Regions from separate parts of the Pseudoduganella sp. HUAS MS19 genome, predicted to be linked through region 1. Evidence: predicted binding sites of a transcription regulator. Region 1 holds the regulator's gene; the other holds the start of a gene.

Evidence for each region. The regulator HrcA, encoded in region 1, represses chaperone genes, less so after heat shock. The targets are predictions, from matches to a motif close to TTAGCACTCNNNNNNNNNGAGTGCTAA.
Region 2: rpoH (RNA polymerase sigma factor RpoH) is a predicted target of HrcA. The motif match lies at 4,326-4,352, and genes of this name have one in related genera.

What each region holds. Positions count from the first base shown of each region.
Region 1 covers NZ_CM132133.1:6,192,663-6,199,785, forward strand. Annotated here, with positions in the region: gene map (type I methionyl aminopeptidase) at 1-401, shown strand, start outside; gene ACWBU6_RS28405 (barstar family protein) at 444-761, opposite strand; gene ACWBU6_RS28410 (ExbD/TolR family protein) at 761-1,183, opposite strand; gene ACWBU6_RS28415 (MotA/TolQ/ExbB proton channel family protein) at 1,188-1,844, opposite strand; gene dapB (4-hydroxy-tetrahydrodipicolinate reductase) at 1,844-2,653, opposite strand; gene ACWBU6_RS28425 (outer membrane protein assembly factor BamE) at 2,682-3,209, opposite strand; gene fur (ferric iron uptake transcriptional regulator) at 3,316-3,744, shown strand; gene hrcA (heat-inducible transcriptional repressor HrcA) at 3,811-4,827, opposite strand; gene ACWBU6_RS28440 (HAD family hydrolase) at 4,832-5,527, opposite strand; gene ACWBU6_RS28445 (hypothetical protein) at 5,664-6,269, shown strand; gene ACWBU6_RS28450 (hypothetical protein) at 6,282-6,866, shown strand; gene ACWBU6_RS28455 (O-antigen ligase family protein) at 7,108-7,123, shown strand, end outside.
Region 2 covers NZ_CM132133.1:1,542,411-1,549,533, forward strand. Annotated here, with positions in the region: gene ACWBU6_RS07215 (antibiotic biosynthesis monooxygenase family protein) at 1-218, shown strand, start outside; gene ggt (gamma-glutamyltransferase) at 219-1,985, opposite strand; gene ACWBU6_RS07225 (hypothetical protein) at 1,992-2,438, opposite strand; gene ACWBU6_RS07230 (PEP-CTERM sorting domain-containing protein) at 2,577-3,140, opposite strand; gene rpoH (RNA polymerase sigma factor RpoH) at 3,334-4,224, opposite strand; gene ftsX (permease-like cell division protein FtsX) at 4,560-5,474, opposite strand; gene ACWBU6_RS07245 (cell division ATP-binding protein FtsE) at 5,471-6,130, opposite strand; gene ftsY (signal recognition particle-docking protein FtsY) at 6,140-7,123, opposite strand, start outside.

The DNA of each region.
Region 1 (7,123 bases):
TGTGCGAGGTGACGTATGACGCGATGTGGGCCGGCATCCGCGCAGTCAAGCCGGGCAACCGCCTGGGCGACGTCGGGCACGCCATCCAGAAGCTGGCCGAAGCAGCCGGCTACAGCGTGGTGCGCGATTATTGCGGGCATGGCATCGGCATGGTGTACCACGAAGACCCGCAGGTGCTGCATTACGGGCGTCCGGGCACCGGCCTGCTGCTCGAACCGGGCATGGTGTTTACCATCGAGCCGATGATCAATGCGGGCAAGCATGCCACGCGCGCGCTGCCCGACGGCTGGACGGTCGTCACGGCCGACAGGTCGCTGTCGGCGCAGTGGGAGCATATGGTGGCAGTCACCGAGACCGGCTTCGACGTGTTGACGTTGGCGCCGGGCGAGCAAAACCGGTAAGCCTGTGTCAGACCCACAGGGTCTGACACTGCATTGCCGGTTTTAGCGCAAGGTCAGCTTCAACGCCGGCTTCTCGCCGTAATCGTCATAACGCTCGTTGATCCCGCCAACGCAGTAAGTGATCTCTTCCAGCAGATCCGCCGGCATCTTCGCCGCCTCCGTAATGACGATCTCCAGCACCTCATTGGGCTTGAGCCTGAACCTGGTCATATTGTCCTCATCGCGCAGGTAGGACAGGCAGTCCACCCAGGCATCGATGGTCGCGCTATAGCCCGACGGGAATCCCAGTTCCGCCTGGCAGGCAGCGTGGAAAGCCGCCTCATCGCCGATCGCGGCGCCGTTTAATGTGGCAATAGCCATTATTTCTTTTCCTTCGGATCGGTGACAAACCCAATGCGGGTCAGGCCATGCGACTGCGCCGCCGCCATCACCTGCGCCACCACTTCATAGCGGGTATCCTTGTCCGCCCGCAGCTGCAATTCTGGCTGCTGCGGCAGGCCCGCCGCCTCGGCCAGGCGCTGTTCCAGCTCCCCGGCCTGCAAGGCAGCGTTATTCCAGTAGACCGTGCCGGCGGCATCGATAGCCAAGCTCACACTATCGGCTTGCTGCTGCGAAGCCTTGGCCTGCGCCTTGGGCAGCTCCAGCTGCACCGCATTGGTAAACATCGGCGCGCTGATGATGAAGATCACCAGCAGCACCAGCATCACATCCACCATCGGCGTGACATTGATGTCCGCCATGGATTCCTTCTGCCGGTGATGGTTGAAGGAGCCGAATGCCATCCGTTCAATCCCTGGCCAGGTAAGCGTGCAAGTCGTGCGCAAACGCGTCCAGCTCGGACAGCGTGATGCGGTTGATGCGGTTAAAGCCGTTATACGCCAGCACCGCCGGTATCGCCACCACCAGGCCGACGCCGGTCATGATCAGGGCCTCGCCCACCGGCCCGGCCACCTTGTCGATCTGCACCGTGCCCTGCGCCGACACCGCCGCCAGCGCATGGTAGATGCCCCACACGGTGCCCAGCAAGCCGACAAACGGCGCGGTCGAGGCGATCGAAGCGAGCAGGGTCAGGCCGGACTCGAGCCGGGTGGTCGAGACATGGATCGCATCGCGCAGCACGCGGGTGACCTGCTCGGAGCGCGCCATCTCGGCGCCGATGCTGCCGCTCCTGGCATGCGCCAGCTGGTGCGCGCCGGCCTGCGCCACTGCCGCGAAGATGCCCTCCTGGTCGCGCACGGCCATCAGCGCCACGCCGTCGGCCACCGACGGCGCATCCCAGAACGCCTGCACCACCGGCGCCGCGCGCCGGATGCGCCACGAGGCCCAGCCCTTCCACAGGATGAAGAACCAGGACGCGAGCGACATCGCCAGCAGCAAATAGGCCACGGCGTGGCTGATCGCATCGCCGCGCTGCCAGTAGCTGGCGAAGGTGAAGTGCTCCATCAACCGTTCAGGCCCAGCACGTCGTACATATCGTACAAGCCGGTCTTCTTGTCGGCCAGGAAGGCGGCCGCGCGCAGCGAGCCGTTGGCGTAGTGCTGGCGCGAAGAAGACTTGTGGCTGATTTCGATGCGCTCGCCCTCGGTGGCGAACATCACGGTATGGTCGCCGATGATGTCGCCGCCGCGCACGGTGGCAAAGCCGATCTGCGACGGCTCGCGCGGGCCGGTTACGCCTTCGCGCGCGAACACGCCGCATTGCTTCAGGTCGCGCCCCAGCGCTTCGGCAATCACCTCGCCCATTTTCAGCGCGGTGCCAGACGGCGCATCGACCTTGTGGCGGTGGTGCGCCTCGATGATCTCGATGTCGTAACCAAGGTCGAACTGCTTGGCCGCAAACTCCAACAGCTTGAGCGTTACGTTGACGCCCACGCTCATGTTCGGCGCGAATACGATCGCCGTGCGCTTGGCCGCTTCCGCGATAGCCGCCTTGCCCGCCTCGTCGAAGCCGGTGGTGCCGATCACCATCTTCACGCCATGCTCGGCGCAGTAAGCCAGGTGGGCCAGGGTGCCTTCGGGGCGGGTGAAGTCGATCAGCACGTCGGCGCCGGCCAGGCCGGCGGCCAGGTCGGCCGTGATGGCCACGCCCGCGGGCTGGCCGGTGAAGGCGGCCGCGTCGCTGCCCAGGGCCGGCGCGCCTGCGCGGTCCAGCGCACCGGACAGGCGCGCCGCCGGCGCCTTCTGCACCGCCTCGATCAACATATGGCCCATGCGGCCGCTGGCGCCGGCGATGGCGATATTCAGTTGCGTCATCTTGCTAATTCCTTAATGCTGTCAATGCTTACTGCCTGGTGCCCGATTCCTGGCCGCCCGGCAGCGGCGCCTTGCCCGGCGCCAGATTGCCCTTGGCGTCCTCGGCCTTCTTGAATTCCTTGATCGGGCCGGCAATGCGCTCGATGTATTGCTGTTCGGTCGGCAGGTCGCCGCCCTCGAAGCGTTCCACCTTGTCATCCTTGTCGAAGAACACCACCACCGTGCTGGTGGTCAGCTCGCCATTGCCCTTGGCCAGGCGGAACGGGTAATCCCAGCGCTTGCCGTGGAAGGCATCGGCCATCAGCGGGGTGCCTAGCAGGAACTTGACCTGGTCCTTGCTCATGCCGTTCTTGAGCTGGGCCAGCATTTCCTTGGACACGAAATTGCCCTGCTGGATGTCGGGCCGGTAGGGCGAGAAGAACCACAGGAATTTCTGCGTCTTGCTGATCTGGGTGGTCTGGGCCCCCTGCGAGGCTTCCACCGGGGCCACGGTGGCTGGCTTGCTGGCGCAGGCCGCCAACAGGGCAGCAGCCAGCAGCGCAGTGCTACGTTGCAACAAAGACAGCGGGGTCAAACGCATAGTATGCATACCTCAATTCCGTGAGCAGAAGTGCCTAAAACGCTATATCATAAAGCACTTCCCGCAACTGACGTTAGCAAACATGAGTAACAGCCCTACCGACCTGAAGGCGTCCGGCCTCAAGGCTACCCTGCCGCGCCTGAAGATCCTCGACATTTTCCAGAGCAGCCCCGTGCGCCATCTGACGGCAGAAGACGTGTACAAGCTGCTGCTGGCCGAGAACATGGATGTTGGCCTGGCCACCGTGTACCGCGTGCTGACCCAGTTCGAGCAGGCCGGCCTGCTCAACCGCAACCATTTCGAGAGCGGCAAGGCGATTTTCGAGCTTAACGAAGGCTCGCACCACGACCACCTGGTCTGCCTCGATTGCGGCCGGGTCGAAGAATTCGTCGACGAAGAGATTGAAAAGCGCCAGCAAAGCATCGCCGCTGAGCGCGGCTTCAAGATTGCCGAACACGCGCTGGCCATCTACGGCAGCTGCACCAAGGTCAACTGCCCGCACAAGCACTGAAAAAATAAATGGGGACGTACCCCATTTTTCTTCGAAAAATAAATGGGGTACGTCCCCATTTATTTTTTAGTGGTTGCTGAGCGCGTTTGACAGCAGCCGCGACGTAATATCGACAATCGGGATGACCCGTTCGTACGCCATGCGGGTCGGTCCGATCACCCCCAGCGTGCCCACGATCTTGCCGTTGGCTTCATAGGGCGCGGTCACCACGCTCATTTCATCCATCGGCACCAGCTGCGACTCGCCGCCGATGAAAATCTGTACGCCGGAAGCCTTGGACGACACGTCCAGCAGCTGCATCAGTCCGGTCTTCTGCTCGAACAGGTCGAACATCGCGCGCAGCGAGCTCATATTCGAGGACAGGTCGGCCACCGACAGCAAGTTGCGCTCGCCGGCGATCACCATGTCTTCGGCCGATTCGGCCATCGCCGCGCTGCCGGCCTCCACCGCCGCCTGCATCAGGCGCCCCATATCGTCGCGCAACTGGCGCAGCTCGTGCTGCAGGCGTCCGCGCACATCCTCGAACGACAGCCCGGAATAATGCTGGTTGATGAAATTGGCCGATTGCTGCAGCTGGGCCGGGGTGTAGTCGACGTCGGTCAGCAGGATGCGGTTTTGCACGTCGCCGCCGGGCGAGACGATCACCAGCAGCACGCGTTTCTCGCCCAGGCGCAGGAATTCGATCTGTTGGAACACCGACTCGTGGCGCGGCGCCAGCACTACCCCGGCAAACTGGGTCAGCGAGGACAGCATCTGGGCCGCGTTGGCAATCAGCTTTTGCGGCTGCGGCGAGGCCGCCTGCAGGCCGGCCTGCACCGCGCGTTCGTCGATGTGCTGCACCGTCAGCAGGGTGTCGACAAAGATGCGGTAGCCGCGCGGGGTCGGCACCCGGCCGGCCGAGGTATGCGGGCTGGCCACATAGCCCTGCTCTTCCAGGTCGGCCATGATGTTGCGGATGGTGGCCGGCGACAGCTCCAGGCCGGAAATCTTGGACAGGGCGCGCGAGCCCACCGGCTGGCCGTCGGCAATGTAACGCTCGACCAGGGCTTTGAGCAGGGTTTGGGCGCGGAGATCGAGATGCATGGCTCTATTCTGCCAACTGTTGTTCCAGCCACGCAAGCAATTCATCGAGCGTGGCGCAAATCGCGTCCGGCCGCGGCGCCCCTTCCGGCAGCGTGGCGCCATGCCGGTTCATCCACACCGCGCGTAGGCCGGCCGCCTGCGCCCCGGCCACGTCCAGCGCCAGGTCGTCGCCCACGTACACCGCATCGTGCGGCGCCACGCCCAGCGCCTGGCAGGCGGCGCGGAAAATGTCCGGCGCCGGCTTGGCCGCGCCGAAATGGGCGGCCGCCAGCGAAACCTGGAAATGGTGGGCCAGGCCGATCACTTCCAGGTCGGCGTTGCCATTGGAAATCGTACCCAGTTGCACATGCTGGCGCAGCTTGAGCAAGCCCGGCAGTACATCGTCGTAGGGCGTCACCGCGTTGCGCGCGGCAAAAAAATGCGCCATGGCGCTGTCGACATGGGCCGCGTCCTCGCCCGCTGCGGCAAAGGCCGCCTGCAGGCTGGCGCGGCGCAGCTGGCCCAGGTCGATCAGCAGTTCCGGGCGGGCCGCCGCCAGTTCGGCGCGGTGCGCGCGCAAGGCATCGATCGACCACGCCGCGGCCACTTTCGGCGCATGGGCCGCCAGCCAGGCGTGCAGCGTGACTTCCGCCTCGGCAATCACGGGCGCGATCGGCCACAGGGTGTCGTCCAGGTCGAACAGGATGGCTTTCGGCTTCATGGGCGCATTGTACCGCGCCGCGGTTGCAAGCTGTTACAAGGGAAAAGCTGGCCAAATCGGCTATAGAAGTAGCAAATGCACTAAAATAGGCGCCGATTTGTCCGCGCAAGGCGCGAAACCGACTGGAGAACGTGGAATGAAGAGTAAGTATCTGTCTGCTGCCGCCGCGCTGCTGTGCGTCGCCGGCCTGGCCGCCTGTGGCGGCAAGGGCAACGGCAGCTTGAACCTGGGCGTGCAGGTCATCGGCATCGACCGCAGCGGCCTGGTGCTGCAGAACAATGGCGGCGACGACCTGGTCATCACCGGCACCGGCAACGGCATGTATTACTTCAAGACCCTGATGGAACCGGACGCGCCATTTAACATCACCATCAAATCCGCGCCGGCCAACGTGACGTGCAAACTGGCCAACAATACCGGTAAGATCAATTACTACACCTATCAGCAAGCCGCCGTGACCTGCACCCCCGATGCCTTCCCCCTGGGCGGCACAGTTAGCGGTCTGAACGGCAGCGGCCTGGTGCTGGCCAACGGCGCCCAGACCCTGGGCGTGACCGCCAACGGCCCGTGGCAATTCGCCAGCCCGATCGGCAACAATACGGTGTATGGGGTGACCGTGCTGAACCACCCGACCGGCCAGACCTGCACCGTCAGCGGCGGCGGGAACGGCCTGGGCGCCGGCACCATGCCCGCCAACGCTGTCGTTGACGTGACAGTCACCTGCGTTACCAAATCCAGCTAAGAAGGCATCCTCATGAAAACCAAACTGATTGCCGCGGCCCTGCTGGCCGCAGCCCTGGCCGCCTGCGGCGGTAAAGCCAGTTTCACCCTCGGCGGCACCATCACCGGCCTGGCCAACAACGGCCTGATCCTGCAGAACAATGGCGGCAACGACCTGAGCATCAACGCCGGCGCCACCAGCTTCAGCTTCCCGAACAGCATCAGCTACGGCACCGAATACCGGGTCAGCATCAAGCAGCAGCCAGAGCACATGACTTGCGGCTTCCTGGGCGGCACCGAACACGGGTCGGCCGGCCACACCACCAGCATCAATATTGCCATCAGCTGCAGCCAGAACGCCTACGCCCTGGGCGGCACGGTGGAAGGCTTGAATGCCACCGGCCTGGTGCTGGTCAACGGCAGCTCGAGCGGCAGCATCACAATTGCCAAGGATGCCACCAGCTTTACCGTGCCGGGCACTATCCCGGTCGGCACCGCTTACGGCATCACGGTGCTGGCCCAGCCAGATACCCTGTCTTGCAGTGTGGAAAACGGCAGTGGCGTGATGGGCGATGCCCCCCGCACCAACGTCAAGGTGATTTGCAAAGCCAAATCGTGATATAAGAAAATGGAATGACTGGGATTCGTAAAATAAATTGGAACAATATGCCGCGACGCAGCATACTTCTCCCTGTCTCCTCCACTTCTTAACAGAAATGGATTCAGCCCGCTCCCTGAGCGGGCTTTTTTTTCGTCCAGCGCCGGCCGCACCCGAACCGGGCCAGTCTTGATGCGCGCGATATTTGTGAGCTATAGTCGCCTACTGTTTCAAGATCCAAGCGGCATTGCCGGAAAAATTTATGACCTCAGACGGCT
Region 2 (7,123 bases), 1.8 Mb from region 1:
GCCTGGCCGATCCAGGCAAGGTCTTGTCGCTATCGTTCTTCCGCGACGAGGGAGCCGTGCAGCAATGGCGCCGTAGCGAAGCGCACCGCTGCGCCCAGCAGGCCGGGCGCGAACGCCTGTTTGCCGATTACCGCCTGCGCATTGCCAGCGTGGTGCGCGACTACGGCCTCAATGAGCGGGAACAGGCGCCGGCTGACAGCCGCGAACGGCACGGCTGATCAGTGCCCGCGCTGTTGCACCAGCGCGCTGCCTGCGCCATGGCGCTTGCCTTCGCTGACTGCCGTCACGGTGCCGTCGGGGTTGAAGACAATGGCGTTGGCGGCGCCGATTTCCTCCGCCGCGCCATCCCAGCGCTGGCCGAAGCGTTCCAGTGCTTTGGCCTGTGCGCTGCCCGCAAACCCGGGTTCGACGGAGGTGGCCAGCCCATTGCGTTCGGAGATACGGGGCGCATTCAGCGCGGCCGGCATGTCCATGCCCAGGTCGATATGGTTGAAAATGGTCTGCAGCACCGTGGTCACGATGGTCGCGCCGCCGGGGCTGCCGATGGTGAAGGCCGGCTTGCCGTTGCGGAAAGCGATGGTGGGCGACATGCTGCTGCGCGGGCGCTTGCCCGCTTCCGGCACGTTCGGGTGCGGGCCGGTGAAATCGAAGTCCGTCATCTCATTGTTCAGGATAAAGCCATAGCCCGGCACCGTAATGCCGCTGCCGCCCCATGATTCGATGGTGAAGGTGTAGGCCACGATATTGCCGTCCTTGTCGGATACGGCCAGGTGCGTGGTGTGCGCGCTTTCCGACAGCAGTCGGGCTTTGGCGGCGCCGGCCGGGCGCAGCGGCACGCTCGGGTCCTGCTGGAACAGGTACGGATCGCCGGGCTGCGCGTGGTGCTGCGCCCGGGTCGGGTCGATCAGTTCGCGGCGCCGCGCCGCATACTCCTTGCTGACCAGGCCCGCCACCGGCGCATCGACATATTCGGGATCGGCCAGGTAGGCATTGCGGTCGGCAAACGCCAGGCGCGCCGCTTCCATGTAGAGGTGTTCGGCTTTCTCGCGCGGCATTGCCTTCAGGTCGAAGCCTTCCAGGATATTCAACGCTGCCGCAATCGTCACGCCGCCGCTACCCGGCAGCGGCATGCCGGCCAGTTCATAGCCGCGGTAAGTGCTGCGCACCGGCTGGCGCCAGCGTGTTTCGTAGTTGGCCAGGTCGGCCAGCGCCATCTGGCCCGGACGGACCGAAACCCCCGCGGCGACAGGGGGACGGTTGACCGAGTCGACGATGGCCTGCGCCAGCTTGCCCGAGTAGAAGGCCTTGACGCCGCCGGAGGAGAGCAGGCGGTAAGTCTTCGCCAGGTCGGGATTGCGCAGCATGGTGCCGGCCGGCAGTGCCTTGCCGTCCCGCATATAGCGCGCGGCGGTGTCGGGGAACAGCGCGAACTTTTTCTCGTTCTCTTTGACCAGCGCGACGAAGTTGTCGTTCAGCTTGAAGCCGTCCTGCGCCACCTTGATGGCCGGAGCCAGCACCTGTTTGAACGACATGGTGCCGTAGCGATCGAGCGCATCATGCCAGCCGCGCACCGTGCCTGGCACACCGACTGCCATGCCGCTGGCAACCGCGGTGTCGAAATCCGTCGCCTTGCCGTTTGCCGAGAAGGCGTTGGACGTGAAAGATGCCGGCGCCACCTCGCGATGGTCGAGCGTGATGACGCGGTTCTCCTTTGCCAAGTAGATCATCATGAAACCGCCGCCGCCCACGCCGCAGCTAAAGGGGTCGGTCACCCCCAGCGTGGCCGCTGCCGCCACGGCCGCATCGACCGCGTTGCCGCCCCTGTTCAGGATCGCCAGCGCCGCTTGCGAGGCCGGTTCGCTGATGGTCGCCACGGCGCCGCCGGTGCCGTTGGCAACCGGAGTCTTGGCCCAGGCCGGGGCGCTGAACGCCAGCGCGATGATGATGGTGGAAGTCAGTCGTCGGGGCAGGGCGTTTGGCGTCATGGGCAGCTACGTTGGCTGGGAAATATTTACCCGCAAGCTTACCCGATAATCGGGCGCCGGTGCCTTCAGCGGCGGTGCCTCGGCCGGTTCCATCCCCAGCAGGGTGAAGGTCAGCCCGTTGCGGGTCACCGACTTGCTGGCGCCCGGCATAGCGTCCGCCAGGACGAAAGCGGTGTTGCCCCGCTGGTCGGCCAGCACAAAACTGTAGCTGATATATCCAGCCCAGACGCAAACTGCGCCCTGCTTACAACGGCTGTCGTTGACTCGCTCGAGCTTGAGCGTAACGTTAGGGGCCAGCCTGACGACTTCCCCCTGTGCCAGGACATAGCTGGCGCTGGTGCGCGGTGCGGGACGGCTGGCTGCGTCCTCGGCAGTACTGCGGGTCGAGCCGCAGGCGGCGGCGATGGCGAGGACCAGGCCCGCCATGCCCAGACAGATCAGTCTAGCTTGCATGATGTTCTCCTCTGGCCTGAGAACAGCTTAGCAAATCGCAAACCCTCGTGTTGCACTGTTGAGTCCACTCAACAGTAAGCGGCCGGCAAAAAAAGGGCGCCCCGCAGGGCGCCAGTTCTTCTTATTGGAATTGACCACTTATGCTTTGCGGCGACGGCGGAACCCTCCCATGCCCAACAGCCCGACGCCCAGCAGTGCCAGAGAAACAGGTTCCGGCACCTCGCTGGCTGGACTTGGCGGCGCATCGTCGACGTTGCCGGCCAGTACCTGGAAGTGGATGTTGGTGTTGTTGTCGTGAAGGTTCAGGGAATTCAGCTTGAAGGTATGCACGCCGCCGCCTGTCAGTGTCACGTCATCCCAGTAGGCCGAGAACCCGGCGGGCTTGGTTTTGTTGGCCGAGTTGTTGTCCACGATGAGATCGAAGTCGAAATCGTGCACGTTGCCGCCATTAGGCGGCGCAATGCCGAAGTCGAAAGTGGTGTCGGTTGTTACTTTGACGTAGAGCACCTCAAGGTCCTTGATATGGATCCAGTCGGCAAAAGTCCAGACTGAATCGCCGTCCGGATTCCAGCCGGCACTGATCGAACTATCCATTGTCAGCATCAGCGGGTTGGCAGCGGTCTGGCCAGGCTTGGTGGGACCGGCGGCGGCAGCGCCGGCAGCCAGGGCGAACATCGCGGTCAATGCAAGCTTCGTGAACATGGTAGCTCCTCGGTTGGTGTGCTCAACAGATACGAAGCAATCGTTGTGCCAGTGACCGAAACTCAGCCATATCAAAGGCTTACAAAATATTTCTCAATGGAATGTAAAAATTCCCGACATTAATAACCGTGTTTTGATGTAAAAAAAGCACCGGTCCTTGCGGAACCGGTGCTTTCGCTGGGGCACTACGGGCTTACATATAAGCGGCCAGGGCGCCCTTCATTTTCTTCAAGGCAGCCGCCTCGATCTGCCGGATGCGCTCGGCCGACACGCCAAACTCTTCAGCCAGCGTGTGCAGCGTGGCACCCGAGCCATCGTCGTTGGCCAGCCAGCGCGCTTCCACGATGCGGCGCGAACGTGGGTCCAGCTTGGACAGGGCCGTTTCCAGGCCTTCGGAATGCAGGCGCACCACCTGTTCCGCTTCCAGCACCTTGGTCGGCTCCATGCTGTCCGACGACAGGTAGGCGATCGGCGAGAACTTGTCGTCTTCGTCGTCGGAAGGCGCTTCCAGGGCGATATCGCGGCCGCTCAGGCGGGTTTCCATCTCGATCACATCTTCGCGCTTGACGTCGAGGGTCCTGGCCAGTTCGTCGATCTGGGCCGGCGACATCGCATCCAGGCCCTGCTTGTGGCTGCGCAGGTTGAAGAACAGCTTGCGCTGGGCCTTGGTGGTGGCCACTTTGACCAGGCGCCAGTTCTTCAGGATGTATTCGTGGATTTCAGCCTTGATCCAGTGCATGGCGTACGACACCAGGCGCACGCCCTGGTCAGGGTCGAAACGCTTGACTGCCTTCATCAGGCCGATATTGCCTTCCTGGATCAGGTCGCCGTGCGGCAGGCCATAGCCCAGGTAGCCGCGCGCGATCGATACCACCAGGCGCAGGTGGGAAGTCACCAGCATTTCCGCAGCCTTGAGATCGTTCTTTTCCTTCAGGCTTTTGCCCAGCGCCACTTCTTCCTCGTGGGTCAGCATAGGCAGGCGATTGACAGCCGAGATATAAGCGTCCAGGTTGCCCAGGCTACCGCTGAAGCCAAGGGCCAGCGCGTTGCTGCCGGCAGGTACCAGTGCGTTTGTTGCGGTCATCTTGTCTATCCTCGCTTGAAGGGAATGCTTTTCAGAGTTACCAGCATGCACGACAGAACTTAAATGATTCTTAACCTCTATCATGCCGTTCTGAACATATATTAGCACTCTCCCCAAGTGAGTGCCAATTGCTGGGATTTTATGGCTCTGATAGCAAAAACACTATCGGCACAGGCCTATTCCTTGCGCTGGATCAAAGTCAGGATAAGGGCGCGAAGATTATGCCTCCGTGCGGGTACGCACGCAGGCATTGAAAGTCGGGACAGGCCTGGCTGCGCGAGCAGCCTTGCGCTTCCAAAGGGCGAATGTCCGATTGCCGGACCTGACCCCGACTTTTAATTTAGACGGGAAAGGTGGCGTTGGACGCTGAGCAGGGCGCCCACCAGGCCGAGGCCGGCGGACAGGGCCAGCAGGCCGGCAGTCGCCCATGGGTCGAGCGGCACCAGCTGGAATTCGGAGGCGTACAGCCTTGCCAGGTCGGTAATGGTACGGTTCAACGGCTGCAGGGCCAGCGCTACGCCGCCCAATGCCACGCCGCCGGCACACAGGCCCAGCAGGGCGCCGGTGTAATAGAAGGGGCGGTGGATGAAGCTGTCGGAAGCCCCGATCAGGCGGGAAACCAGAATTTCTTCACGCTGGGTCATCACCTGCAGGCGGATGGTATTGAATACCACTGCTACCACCACCGTGCCCAACGTGACTGCCAGCAGCAGCAGGGCCTGGCGCACTACGCCCAGGATGGCGGCCAGACGCATCACCCAGGCCGAGTCGACCTGCACCGACTCTACGCCAGGCAAGGCGCGCATCTGCTCTGCAATGGTGTCGATCTGGGCGCTTTCTGCCGCGTTCTGGAAAGCATTCAACTTGATCACGTAGCTATCGGGCAGCGGGTTCTCGCCCAGCGTGGCGACCACGTCGGACAAGCCGTTCTTGGCGTTCAGTTCTTCCAGTGCCGCTTCGCGCGTCTTGAAGATGATCCGGGCTTGCGGCGTGATGCTGCGCAGCGAAGATGCCAGGCCGGCGGCCTGTTCGCGTGGCGTGTCGGCCTGGATGAAGACGCTGAGTTCGGGTTCCACGCCCATGTGGCCGGACATCGGCCGCACATTGTCGAGCAGGGTCACGCCCATGAAGGGCAGGGCCAGCGCAATTGCGACCACCAGGATATTGAACAGGAAGGAGCCCGGTGCCCGGCGCACATGCACCAGGGCGGCGCCGAGGGCGAACAGGTGATGGCGCAGCCAGGCGCTCATGCGGCCTCCCGCATCAGTTCGCCGCGCTCGAGGTGGATCACCCGTGCGGCAGCGTCCAGGATCTGCTCGTCGTGCGAAGAAATCAGGCAAGTCACGCCGACCGAGTGGAAGGCGTGCAGTGCATCGATCACCTTGCTGGCGCTGGCGCGGTCCAGGTTGGCAGTGGGTTCGTCGGCCAGGATGATTTGCGGGCGGTTGACGATGGCGCGCGCGATCGAGACGCGCTGCTGCTCGCCGCCGGACAGGGCCAGCGGCTGGCCGTCGGCGCGGTCGAGCAGGCCGACCTTGTCCAGCGCGGCGCGCGCACGCTGCTCGGCTGCCGAGCGCGGCGCACCGGTCACCAGCAGCGGCATCATCACGTTGGCCAGCACGGTGCGGTCGTTCAACAGGCGCTGTTCCTGAAAGATCAGGCCCAGGTTGCGGCGCAGGAAGGGAATACCGGCGCGCTTCAGGGCGCCGATGTCCTGGCCATTCACCAGGACCTTGCCGGAAGTGGGCCGCTCCATGGCGGCGATCATTTTCAGCAGGGTCGACTTGCCGGCGCCCGATGGGCCGGCGAGGTAGACCAGCTCGCCTTTGGCAATGGTGAGGGAAATGTCGCGCAAGGCGACACCGTCCGGGGAATACTGTTTGCTGACGTGCTGGAATTCGATCATGTAGGCCGATTAAGCGAGCAGTGCTTCAACAAATTCAGCCGCATTGAACGGCTGCAGGTCTTCAATCTTTTCGCCGATGCCGATGAAGTAGACCGGCACCGGGCGGACGCGGGCGATGGCGGCCAGGATGCCGCCTTTCGCAGTGCCGTCGAGCTTGGTAATGATCAGGCCCGACAATTGCAGCGCGTCGTCGAAAGCCTTGACCTGGGCCAGGGCATTCTGCCCGGTATTGCCGTCGATCACCAGCAGGGTCTCGTGCGGGGCACCTTCCAGGCCTTTGCCGATCACGCGCTTGACCTTTTTCAACTCTTCCATCAAGTGGAGCTGGGTCGGCAGGCGGCCGGCGGTATCGATCATCACCACATTGGTGCCGCGCGCCTTGCCGGACTGCACCGCGTCAAAAGAAACGGCGGCCGGGTCGCCCGACTCCTGGGAGATCACGGTGACATTGTTGCGCTGGCCCCACACCATCAGCTGTTCACGGGCTGCGGCGCGGAAAGTGTCGCCAGCAGCCAACAGTACCGACTGGCCGTGCGCCTGCATATGCTTGGCCAGCTTGCCGATGGTGGTGGTCTTGCCGGCGCCGTTGACGCCGGAAATCATCATCACCAGCGGCTGGTGGCGGCCCAGCTCGAATGGCTTTTGCAGCGGTTGCAGCAGGGCGATCATCAATTGCTTGAGCGCTTCCTTGACCTGGGCGGCATCCAGCAGCTTTTCTTCCTTGACCTTGCGCTTTAGTGCATCGAGCAGGTATTGGGTGGCGTCGACGCCGGCATCGGACATCAGCAGTGCCGCCTCCAGCTCGTCATACAGGTCGTCGTCGATCTTGGCGCCGACGAACAGGATGGACAGGTTGGCGGAGGTTTTCGACAAGCCAGCCTTCAGGCGGCTCATCCAGCTTTGCCTGGGTTCGGGCTTGGCGGCAGTTTCGACTTCAAACGCCAGCGGGGCCGCCGGCTCGGCGCCGGCTGGCAGGGAAGGAGCAGGGGCCGC